One region of the Clostridioides sp. LIBA-2809 genome, then DNA from elsewhere that is predicted to be linked to it. Evidence: riboswitches for the same ligand, from Rfam matches in the RefSeq annotation. Region 1 holds a riboswitch; the other holds the start of a gene.
The links. Region 1 has a riboswitch for FMN ahead of ACTG44_RS18380 (MFS transporter). Riboswitches for the same ligand answer to the same signal wherever they lie in the genome.

Region 2: it holds a riboswitch for FMN, as region 1 does, so the genes downstream of both, ACTG44_RS01305 (ECF transporter S component) here and ACTG44_RS18380 (MFS transporter) in region 1, are expected to answer to the same signal.

Annotation. Positions count from the first base shown of each region.
Region 1 is NZ_CP197004.1:3,897,113-3,903,365, reverse strand. Features, by position in the region: gene lon (endopeptidase La) at 1-1,720, shown strand, start outside; gene yihA (ribosome biogenesis GTP-binding protein YihA/YsxC) at 1,710-2,321, shown strand; gene ACTG44_RS18380 (MFS transporter) at 2,588-3,958, opposite strand; FMN riboswitch at 4,138-4,253, opposite strand; gene ACTG44_RS18375 (ATPase) at 4,541-5,620, shown strand; gene ACTG44_RS18370 (DUF881 domain-containing protein) at 6,092-6,253, shown strand, end outside.
Region 2 is NZ_CP197004.1:202,117-208,369, forward strand. Features, by position in the region: gene ACTG44_RS01295 (Tex family protein) at 1-369, shown strand, start outside; gene ACTG44_RS01300 (amidohydrolase) at 513-1,679, shown strand; FMN riboswitch at 1,739-1,856, shown strand; gene ACTG44_RS01305 (ECF transporter S component) at 1,980-2,585, shown strand; gene ACTG44_RS01310 (DUF4116 domain-containing protein) at 2,922-3,962, shown strand; gene tsaE (tRNA (adenosine(37)-N6)-threonylcarbamoyltransferase complex ATPase subunit type 1 TsaE) at 4,091-4,543, shown strand; gene tsaB (tRNA (adenosine(37)-N6)-threonylcarbamoyltransferase complex dimerization subunit type 1 TsaB) at 4,543-5,259, shown strand; gene ACTG44_RS01325 (GNAT family N-acetyltransferase) at 5,249-5,470, shown strand; gene tnpB (IS200/IS605 family element RNA-guided endonuclease TnpB) at 6,053-6,253, shown strand, end outside.

The DNA.
Region 1 (6,253 bases):
AGAAAAAAAGATAACTTTAAGAGTTAAAAAACAGATGAATAAAGTTCAAAAAGAATATTATCTTAGAGAACAATTAAAAGCAATACAAAAAGAATTAGGTGAAGAAGAAGATATAAATTCTGAAGCTGATGAATATAGAGAAAAGCTTAAGAAAATAAAAGCACCTAAAACAACTAAGGAAAAGATAGAAAAAGAAATAGATAAATTTTCAAAGATATCTTCAATGTCTCCAGATGTATCTGTAAGTAGAAACTACTTGGATACTATCTTTTCATTGCCATGGAATAAAGAGACAAAAGATAAACTGGATATAAATAAGGCAAATGCTATATTAGATGAAGACCATTATGGCTTAGAGAAAGTAAAAGAAAGAATATTAGAATACCTAGCTATAAGAACACTTGCTAAATCACTTAAAGGTCCTATAATATGTTTAGTTGGTCCTCCAGGAACAGGAAAGACATCTATAGTAAAATCAATAGCTAGAGCATTGAATAGAAAGTTTGTAAGAATATCTTTAGGTGGAGTTAGAGATGAAGCAGAAATAAGAGGTCATAGAAGAACGTATGTAGGTTCAATTCCAGGAAGAATAATCAATGGAGTAAAAGAAGCACAAACAAAAAATCCTGTATTTTTATTTGATGAGATAGATAAAATGGCAGCAGATTATAAAGGTGACCCAGCTTCAGCAATGCTAGAAGTATTAGACCCAGAGCAAAATAAGGATTTTGTAGACCACTACTTAGAAATACCTTTTGATTTATCAAAAATACTATTTGTTACAACAGCAAACAGTTTAGGTAATATACCAAGACCATTATTAGATAGAATGGAAGTAATAGAAGTATCTGGATATATAGAAGAAGAAAAACTAAATATAGCAAAAAAATACTTACTTCCAAAACAAATTAAAGAACATGCTTTAAAAGAAAACTTCATAAAAATGGATGATGAGACTTTAAGAAGCATAATAAATCATTATACAAGAGAAGCTGGTGTGAGAACACTAGAGAGAACTATTGGTAAAATTTGTAGAAAAGTTGCAAAAAAATATGTTGAAGACCCAACTCTTGAAGAAGTTGTTGTAAATAAGTCTGATTTGGAGACATATCTTGGAAAGGACATCTTTAAGTATCAACTTGCAGAAGTTAATCCTCAAATAGGACTAGTAAATGGTCTTGCATGGACAGCAGTTGGTGGAGTTACACTTGAAGTAGAAGTAAATGTACTTAAAGGTAAAGGAGAAATTGTATTAACTGGAAAACTAGGGGATGTTATGAAGGAATCTGCTAAGACAGGTATCTCTTATATAAGGTCAATAGTGGACAAGTTTGATATAGACCCAGACTTTTATAAGACAAATGATATCCATATACACATTCCAGAAGGTGCTGTTCCAAAAGATGGGCCATCAGCTGGTATAACTATGGCTCTTGCAGTGATTTCAGCACTTACTAAAAGACCTGTTCCAGGCAATATAGCTATGACAGGAGAGATAACTTTAAGAGGTAGAGTCCTAGCAGTAGGAGGAGTTAAAGAAAAATTATTAGCAGCTCACAGAGCTGGCATAACAAAAGTCTTAATTCCTAAAGAATGTGAAGCTGACTTAGATGAAATACCAGAAAATGTAAAAGAAAAAATGGAGTTTGTACTCGTAGAACACATGGATGAAGTATTGGAACAAGCTTTATTAAAGAGTGGTGAGAAGAATGAAAATTAGAAGTTCAGAGATAACTATGAGTGCTGTGAATAAATCACAGTATCCGGCAGAAGGAATTCCAGAGATAGCATTAGCTGGTAGGTCAAATGTTGGAAAATCATCAATAATAAATACATTGCTTAATAGAAGAAACTTTGCTAGAACTAGTCAAACACCAGGAAAAACTAGAACTATAAACTTTTACCTAATAAATAATGAGTTTTATTTTGTGGACCTTCCGGGCTATGGATATGCAAAGATAGCTAAGTCTGAAAAAGAAAAATGGGGAGGTATAATGGAAAGATATCTAGAAAGTAGACAAGAATTATGTTCTATACTTCTACTTGTAGATATTAGACATGAGCCTACAGCAGATGATAAGCTTATGTATGAATGGATAAAACACTTTGGATACAACTGTGTAGTTATTGCAACTAAGGCAGATAAAATATCTAGAGGGCAATATCAAAAACATATAAGTATAATAAGAAAAAAATTACAACTGGAAAGTAGTGAAAAAGTAATTCCTGTTTCTTCATTAAAAAAGACTGGTGTTGAAGAACTATGGGAAGAAATTGTAAATCAATACAATCAACATGGATATGAGATAACAGTAGATTAAATTTAAAATATCAAATGTTGGCATAATACTTGTTTAGATAATCTATATAAGATTAGATTAGTTTTAATTGTATTAATATCAAAATAAAATATAGGATGCCTCAAAATGGTTTTAATGGTCATTTTTTGGCATCCTTGTTGTTTATAAGCAATAAATATTAGCAATTTATTGTTAAAAATTATAAAACTTAGCAAAACTACTATAAATTAATGTAGATTAGTATATTTAAAAATTTATTCACTAATGAAATAACCAATAAATTTTATTTAAGAAATAGATTTATCTGTTTTTCTCATAAAGAAAATAGTTAGTATAAGTCCTATAAAGCATACTGCTGCTGCAATCCAATAAGATTGATTACTAGCTGTGACATAAGCTGATGTATGGCTTTTAAAATTTTGATTATATGTAAGGCTTTGTGCAAAGAAACTACTAAAAAATGCTGTTCCAAGAGCAAATGATAAATTACGAACAGTTGCAAGAAAGCTACCTCCATATCCCTGTTTTTGTGGAGGGACATCTGCAAGGATACTACTATTGTTTGGTGAACTAAAAGCACCTAGTCCAAGTCCAAAAATAACTAAACATGCAATTAGAAGGAACAATGGTGAATCTGCCTTTAAAAGTGCCATTCCAACAAGGGAAATAGTCATAAATGAAAAAGATGCTGTTAAAATATTCTTTGCACCATGTTTATCAGAAAGAGAACCTGCAATAGGAGCTATAAGTACCATAATAAGTGGATGTACAGTCATTACAGAACCAGCCATCATAGGAGATAAATTTTTTAATTGCTCTAAATAAAACGGAAGTAGGAAAGACACTGCCATTTGAGGAAAATAACAAGCTATTCCGATAATGTTACCTACAGTGAAATTTCTATTTTTAAATAGAGGTAAGTCAATAAAACTTTGTTCAAATTTTACTTCTCTTAATGCCAACAGTAAGAATATTATAAGTGATGCTATTCCTAGATACAATCTTGTATCTCCCTTTCCATTCATCGCAAGTAATATAAGTGTAGTACAAGTTGCAAATAGTAGAAGACCTGGAATATCAAAGCTATTATTTTGTTCATCTAAAACAGGTCTAGGAAGAAATTTAATTCCAAGAAAGACTGCTACAATGCCAATAGGTATATTGATAATAAAAATAGAAGGCCATCCGAAATGTTCTAAAAGTATCCCTCCAATTACGGGACCACTCATATTTCCTATACCAACTACAGCTCCAGTGATTCCTATAGCCTTTCCTTTTTCATTTGCTGGAAATGCATTAGAAACTATGCCAAGTCCAGTTGCCATTAAAATACTTGCTCCAACTGCTTGAAATATTCTTGAGGAAATTAATGTTGATAAATTGTGTGATATACTACACAGAAAAGAACCTATTGTGAATACAAAAAATCCTAACGTGTATAGTCGATTTGAGCCTACTTTATCACCGAGTTTTCCAAAAAATAACATAGTAGCTGTTACGACAAGCATATAAGCTGTTACAACCCACTGAATTTGTGACATGTTAATTTTAAAGTCAGTAGCGATTGTAGGATTTGCGATATTTAGTATACTTCCATCAAGAGTAGACATAAATACACCAATACAGATGATAATTAATACTATCCATTTTTGTTTCATGATAACACTCCAATCTTTTATATAATAGATTTTATAAGTACAGAATGGTTATAAAATAAACAACAAAAAAGCACCTACATCTTAGGTACCTCGAATGTGTTTAATTTCATGAATAAATACGGTAGTTGAAGGAGTTGTATAGATTACTCATGCAAAATTACATAAAGGTACTCATATACTATTTTCTTCTACCATCCAGATTTTACTGTCGGCTTTGGAATCTGACCAAATTATGCCATAAGGCTCGCGGGCTTTTACCGCCGATAGGGAATTTCACCCGTTTCTGAAGAAAAACAGATGTATTTTGTAATATTATTTTAACATAAAATTACAACGGAAACAATTGGATTTAAACAATACACAACTATATTACTGTATAAAGAGTGAAATTATATTCATACATAAAAGTATATAAAAGTTAAATCACATAGTATGGAAATCTACTATAATTAGATAAAATTAATTTGTTATTGGTATTGAATGATAAGTTTTAGATTTATCAAAAGCATAAAGCTGTAACAAAACTCGTATAATATTAATATCTTAATTAAGAGATATTGTAAATTATGAGGAGGCGCTAATATGGAAGGAAAGGTAAAGAAGGCATTTCCAGGTGGGAACACATCACAAGGCTCATATTCTTTTTTTGAATATATAATTCCTGAAAATGTAAAAAGAGTTTTTTGTTTAAAAGGTGGACCTGGAGTAGGAAAATCCTCACTTATGAAAAAAATTTATAAAGAATTTTTAAATAGAGGATATGATATCGAATTATATAACTGTCCTTCTGACCCAAGTTCATTGGACGGTGTAGTTATAAAGGAATTAGGCGTGGTACTTATGGATGCAACTGCTCCACACACTATGGACCCAAAGCTACCAGGAGCTTTGGACGAGATAATTAATTTAGGTGATTACTGGAATACAGAAGAGTTAGAAAAAAACAGACAAGAAATATCAGGATACGATAAAGATATTAGTAATGCATTTAAAAGAGCATTTAAGTTTTTAAAAGCATCAGAACCAATCTTTAGAGATATAGAGGAAAAGTATTCTGACTGTATGGATTATGGTAAAGTGAATCTAGTTACAGAAGAACTTATTAAAAAATTGTTTGATAGAGTTGAGAGCACAGGTAATTTAAAAAAAGCAAAACATTTATTTGGTTCAGCCATAACTCCTGTAGGATGTTTAGATTATACAGAAAACATTTTAAAAGATGTAAATAAGGTGTATTATTTAGATGGAGAAATAGGAACTGGGAAAACTACATTATTAAATAAAGTGTATAAAAAAGCTATTGAAAAAGGTTTAAATGTAGAAGTTTATCATTATCCACTTATTCCTGAGAAAATTGAGACTGTATTATTAACTGACTTAGATATAGGTATAACTATAAGCACAACTTTTAAAGAAGAGGAGACAATTAATTTAAATCAATTTTTAAATAGGGAAAAATTACTTAAATATGAAGAAGACATTAAATTTGATGAAAAAGTTTTGGATGATTTAATTTGTTGGGCAGTGTTAAATCTTAAGAGAGCTAAGTCTAAGCATGATATTATAGAAAGTTACTATATTCCTAACATGAGATTCGATGAAGTTGGAAAGTTAAGAGACAAACTAGTTAAAAGAATTTTAAAATATGAGAAAAATGTATAAGAACATATATATTAAATTAGATATTAATTATAAAATATGATTTTTAGTAAACTGGCGTAGCTTTGAAGCTATGCCAGTTTGCCGTTTTTGATACAATTAAGAAATAATTATTAATTAATAGAGATTTTTATATAAAAAATTAATATTCTAGAAATAATTTTACAAAAAATATCTTACTTAGCTATAATATCTTTAGTTTGAGTTAACGTGTGATAATGGAATATCCTTTTCAAAGTTATGCTTTTATAATAATACAAAAAAATGTTTATTGAAAGTTCTCGTATTTTGTAAATAAGATTTAGGGATATATACTTGGTATTAGTAATTTAGTGATAGGAGTTCAATGTATGATATTATATACTAAAGATGAATTTTAATATATAACTTTGATATAATAAACATATGTAAATGTTAAATGGTTAATTAAATAAACTTATCATATAAAAATAAATTTGTAAGGAGCAATACAGTATGAAAAAACAATATGTGTTTATAATACTATCAAGTACTATTTTAGGTATACTTGTTGGAACCATATTTAGAGATTATAGTAATGAACAAACAGTTTATACAAGTAAAGATAAGTCAATAAGAAAAGAAATAAAATTGACAAGAAAGTCTATAAAGGAATTA
Region 2 (6,253 bases), 600 kb from region 1:
GGTCTAAAAGAATTAAGTGAAAAGCTAGAAGTAGGTCAAGTTACTTTAAGAGATATTATAGCTGAAATTAAAAAGCCAGGAAGAGACCCAAGAGAAGAAGGAATAAAACCTATTCTTAGAACTGATGTCTTAAAAATTGAAGATATACAAGAAGGCATGTCTTTAAAAGGTACAATTAGAAATGTTGTAGATTTTGGTGCATTTGTAGATATTGGAATAAAAAATGATGGGTTAGTTCATAAATCAGAAATGAGTAATAGCTTTGTAAAAGACCCTATGAGTATTGTTACAGTAGGAGATATAGTTGATGTAAAAGTTATTGGAATTGACTTAAACAAAAAAAGAGTAGCTTTATCAATGAAAAAATAAACAAGTTTATGTATTGTTATTTTGAATTCTATATTTGTAAATACAACTTATAGTAGGTATGAGTATTAAAAATTAAAAAAGTATATTGTAAAAAACAATGTTAAAAAGAAGTAAGAGAGTCTTGAAAATCAGGAGGAAAATGAATGATTTTTATAAAAAATGGTAAAATAAACACCATAACAAATGGAATAATTAAAGGCGATATCCTTATAGATGAAGGAAAAATAATAGAAATAGGAGAAGACTTAATAGCACCATTAGATGCAGATATAATAGATGCAAGTAATAAACTTGTGTTCCCTGGATTTATAGATGCTCATACTCATTTGGGTCTATGGGAAGATGGGATAGGTTTTGAAGGGGCAGATGGAAATGAAGAAACTGACCCAATAACACCACAATTAAATCCTATAGATGGAATCAATCCAATGGATAGAACATTTAAAGAAGCTTTTGAGGGTGGTATAACTTCTGTCTGTACAACACCTGGAAGTGCAAATGTTATGGGAGGTCAATGTATAGCTATAAAAACACATGGAAAAAGAATTGATAAAATGGTAATAAAAAATCCAGTTGCATCTAAAATAGCATTTGGAGAAAATCCAAAAAGTTGCTATGGTCAAGATGACAAATCTCCTCAAACTAGGATGGCTATAGCAGCCTTGCTTAGAGAAAATTTAAAAAAAGCGGAAGAATATCTAGAAGAGATTGATTTATATGAAAGTCATGATGATGAAGACTGTGAAAAGCCTGAATATGACATAAAAATGGAAAGTTTAATACCTGTGCTGAGAAGAGAAATTCCTTTCAAGGCACATGCTCATAGAGCTGATGATATGTTTACAGCAATAAGAATTGCAAAAGAATTTGACTTAAAACTTACATTAGACCATTGTACAGAGGGTCATCTTATTGTAGATGAATTGGTAGAAGAAGGATTTCCTGTGATAGTAGGTCCATCTTTGTCAGAAAGGTCTAAATTTGAACTTAGAAATCTGACATTTAGTACAGCTGGAATACTTTCAAATGCAGGTCTTGATGTATGTATAATGACAGACCACCCAGTAATACCAGTTCAATATCTTCCAATATGTGCAGGCATAGCAGTTAAACATGGTATGAAAGAAGAAAAAGCAATAGAATCAATTACAATAAATCCAGCTACGGCTTTAGGAATAGGAGACAAAGTAGGTTCTATAGAGGTTGGCAAAGATGCAGATATAGTAATTTGGGACAATTCTCCACTAGAGATTCAAAGTAACGTACTTTACACTATAATAAATGGCAAAGTAGTATATGAGAAAAAATAACTTGACAATTATTAAAAAATTAACTAATATAAGAGTGTAAGGAAAATTAAAAAATCAAAGAAGATCTTCGGGGCAGGGCGAAATTCCCTACCGGCGGTATAGCCCGCGAACTACTTAGGTGGTTGATTTGGTGAGATTCCAAAGCCGACAGTAAAGTCTGGATGAGAGAAGATATTTATGGAATATAAATAAGTTTATTTTAGTTTGTTTAAACTATATCCATAAAAACTCGAAGATAGGATCTTCGAGTTTTTTGTTTTTCCTAAAAAATATAAACTATTGATTAGGAGGAAAGTAGTTATGCAAAATACAGTAAAAAGAGGTAATATGATTTCAACAAGAACTTTGGTGGTTATGTCAATTTTATCTGCAATATCTTATTTATTGATGTTTATTCAAGCACCAATACCAGGTATTTTTCCAGATTTCTTAAAAATTGACTTATCAGATATCCCAGCAATATTTGGTGGTATGTCTTTAGGACCATTGGTTGGATTTGGTGTAGTTGTAGTAAAAAATATACTACAAATGATAACAGCAACAACAACTGGAGGAGTAGGAGAATTTGCAAATATATTAATTGGTGGTTCTTATGTACTTATACTTTGTTATTCATATAAGAGAAGTAAAGATTTAAAGGGTGTAGTAATTGGATTTGTATTAGGGACAATAGCTATGACTATAATTGGTTCATTGGTAAATTATTTTGTAATGCTGCCACTTTATGGGCAATTAATGGGACTAGATGCTATAATAGGCCTAGGCTCAGCTATAAATCCTCAAGTTCATGATTTATTTACTTTTGTAATTTGGATGATAGCTCCATTTAATGTATTAAAGGCTGTTATAATATCTTTAGTAACATTACCACTTTATAAAAAAATGGGAAATGTAATAAAAAAATAATTAGACAAGAAAATATAAAATTTTAAAATTAAATGTATTGAATAGCCATAATTTATTTATAACTTCGGTCCTATATTGTGATTGATATATTAAATAGATTATGGCTTTATTAATTTATCAAAAATTGTATATAAAATAAGAAATATTTAGGCAAATTTAATTTTTAAAATAAAGGAAGAATTAAAACGATTAACTATTAAAATACTAAAAAGGTATCTATAATACACAGAGCGAATTCATAATAAATAAAAAATAAAGATATTATAAAAAATAAATAAAGATTTATGCTTAATTTTTTAATAATATCTAATTTAATAATGATAGGGGTGTAGATAGATGAGTATATCTAAAAAATTGAAAAAATTATTTTTAGATGATAAAGGGTATTATTTTAATAGTAATTGGGAAAATATTCATATAAGTGTTGATAACGAAGAGTTGAAAATGCCTTTAAAGTATATTACAAATGAATACATTGAAAATATGGAAAGTGTAAAGTATGATTATCGTGAATTAAAAAATATAAAAAATCAAACTGATGGGATGTGTATTCTAGCGATAAGGCAAAATTATAAAGCCCTAGAGTATGTAAAAAAGCAAACAGAAGAATTATGTTTAGAGGCGATAAGGTATAACTATAAAGCACTAAAATATGTAAAAGAACAAACAGAGTATATATGTCTTGAAGCTATAAAAAAGGATTGTAATGCACTTAAGTATGTAAGAAACCAGACAGAGAAGCTTATTATAAAAGCAATAAGATATTCTTCAAATATAGATGTTGTAAGTATACTAAAAGCTTTAGAGGTTCAAACAAGAAGTATATGTTTAGAAGCAATTAAAAAAGATGGTAGGTGTCTTGCATATGTTAGAGAACAGAGTGAAGAACTATGTATAGAAGCGATTAAGCAAAACTATAAAGCATTACAATATGTAAAAAATCAAACAGATAAGATGTGTATGGAAGCTGTAAATCAAAATGGTATGGCACTGCAATATGTAAACAAACAAAAAGATGAAATATGTATGGAAGCTGTCAAACAAGATGGAAGAAGTCTGCAATTTGTTAATAATAAAACAGAGGAAATATGTATAAAAGCTATAAGATATTTAGATAAAAAATATAATATTAAAGATGTGTTAAGTTACATAGATAATTATACAGAAGATATATGCATAGAGATTGTAAGACAAAATGGTAAGATGTTAATGTATATAAAAAATCAGACAGAAAAAATGTGTATTGAAGCAGTTAAAGAGAATTATAAGTCTCTTAAATATGTAAAAGAGCAATCTGAGAAAATATGCAAAGAAGCTTTAAAGCAAAGTTGTAAGGCAAAAGAGTATATAAAAATTATTATTGAAGACTGTATATAATGTCTAGATATGGCCATCAATAAAAAAAGATAAATAGAAGTACTTTATAATAGTCTAGGCTTATACTATAATTAATTAAGCAGTGATATAAATTCACATGACGATTATATCAAAATGGAGATGAATTGATGGCAAAAATATATTTAGAAAATGAAAATAAAACTAGAGAAATAGGATATAAATTAGGTAAACTTTTGAAAGAAGGTAGTGTTATCTGTTTAGTAGGAGATTTAGGGGCTGGGAAAACTACAATGACACAAAGCTTAGCAGATTCATTAGGTATAAAAGATTATATAACAAGTCCAACTTTTACTATAATAAATGAATATGAAGGTAAAATACCTTTGTATCATTTTGATGTTTACAGAATAGGTAGCAGTGATGAAATGTATGATATTGGATATGATGAATATATAAATTCAAAGGGAATTTGCATAATCGAATGGGCTAATCTAATAGAAGATATACTTCCAGAGGAATATTTAAATATAGAATTAAAGTATAAAGATGATGGAAGAGAAATGATATTAACTCCAAAAGGAGATTTTTACAAAGAAATAGTTGAGGAGTTGACTAAATAATGAAAATACTAGGTATGGATACATCTTCTATGGCAGCAAGTGTATCAGTTGTAGAAGATGATAACTTAATATGTGAGTTTACAGTGAACAACAAAAAAACTCATTCGCAAAAACTTATGCCAATGATAGAAAGTATGTTGAACATGAGTGATTTAAGTATAAAAGATATGGATTTATTAGCTGTATGTATAGGGCCTGGGTCATTTACAGGTCTTAGAATAGGTATGGCCACAGTAAAAGCTATGGCTCATGTAAATAATATACCAATAATAGCAGTGAATTCTTTAGAATCTCTAGCAAATAACATGAATCTATGTGATAGGAAGATATGTTGTATATTAGATGCGCAGAAGAATCAAGTCTATTCAGCTAAATATAAACTTGAAAATGGAGAGCTAATAGAATTAGAGGGTGTTAATGTTGTGGAATTTGACACTTTATTAGAGGAAATAGTATCAAGTGATGAAGAATTTATAGTAGTTGGAGAAGCTGTATATAAGTATAAAGATAAGTTAGAAAATATAAAAAATGTAAAAATACCATCACCAGCTAATAATGTATCTAATGCAGGAAGCTTATGCTCTTTGGCATTAAGTAAATATAATAAAAATATAGATGTACATACTTGTTATACAATAAATCCTATGTATATCAGAAAATCTCAAGCTGAAGTACAATACGATGAAAAAATGAAGAGGCTAAATGATGAAAGATAATACAAAACTAATAGTAGATGATATAAAAATAGAAGAAATGACTATTAAAGATATAGATGAAGTTTTTGAAGTAGAAAAAAATTGTTTTGAAGATTATTGGTCAAAAGAATCTTTTAGAAAAGAGTTATCTAATGAAGTAGCAAGGTATATAGTAGCTAAACTAGATGGAAAAGTTGTTGGATACGTGGGAATTTGGCTTATACTTGATTAAAAAATAGCTACGCACACTCGTGACTTTAGTCGTGAGTTAGTAGCTAAAGTAGTCAGCATATAGGGAAACTTATATGTAGAGATAGGAAAGAACCTATCTAATACTACTTGAATTGCTGGAAACCCCTAAAGCTAACTAAACTAAAACATAAGGATGAAATAAACCTAAGTGTGAAAGTTACGAAAGTAGAAAAAATTGGTTAGATGGTATAAGGTTAAACCCTAAGTACTTTAAAATGGGCAATCAGCAGGTAAGCTCCGAATAGGAGAAACTTCAACGACTATTCCTCTTGAGGGAAGTACACTACAAGCTATTGGTAGTGGAAGTGGGTAGACCTTAACGGATAATGCCGAAGGATAAGATATAGTCTGTGCTTGCATGAAAATGTAAGAAGTTCATAAGAGAACTGCATAGGTAGTAGCGAACTTATGTGAACGACAACCTCAAAAATGATAAAAGTTAAGGGCTTACAGTTTTTATATATGTTATTTAAAAAATAAATATGAAAACCTTCAAAATACTTGTTTTAAATGTTAATATTATGATGGGTGATGAATAATCAGAAAAAACAAGTAAAGTGAGGTGATAGTAGTGGAAAAGTCATATAAGTTTAGAATGTATCCAAATAAAAAACAGCAAGAGCTAATTAACAAAACTTTTGGATGTTGTAGATTTGTATATAATAAGTATCTTGCTAAAAAAATAGAAGTTTATGAAAACAATAAAGAAACTTTTACTTATAAACAGTGCAGTTCTGATTTGACCAATTTAAAAAGAGAATTA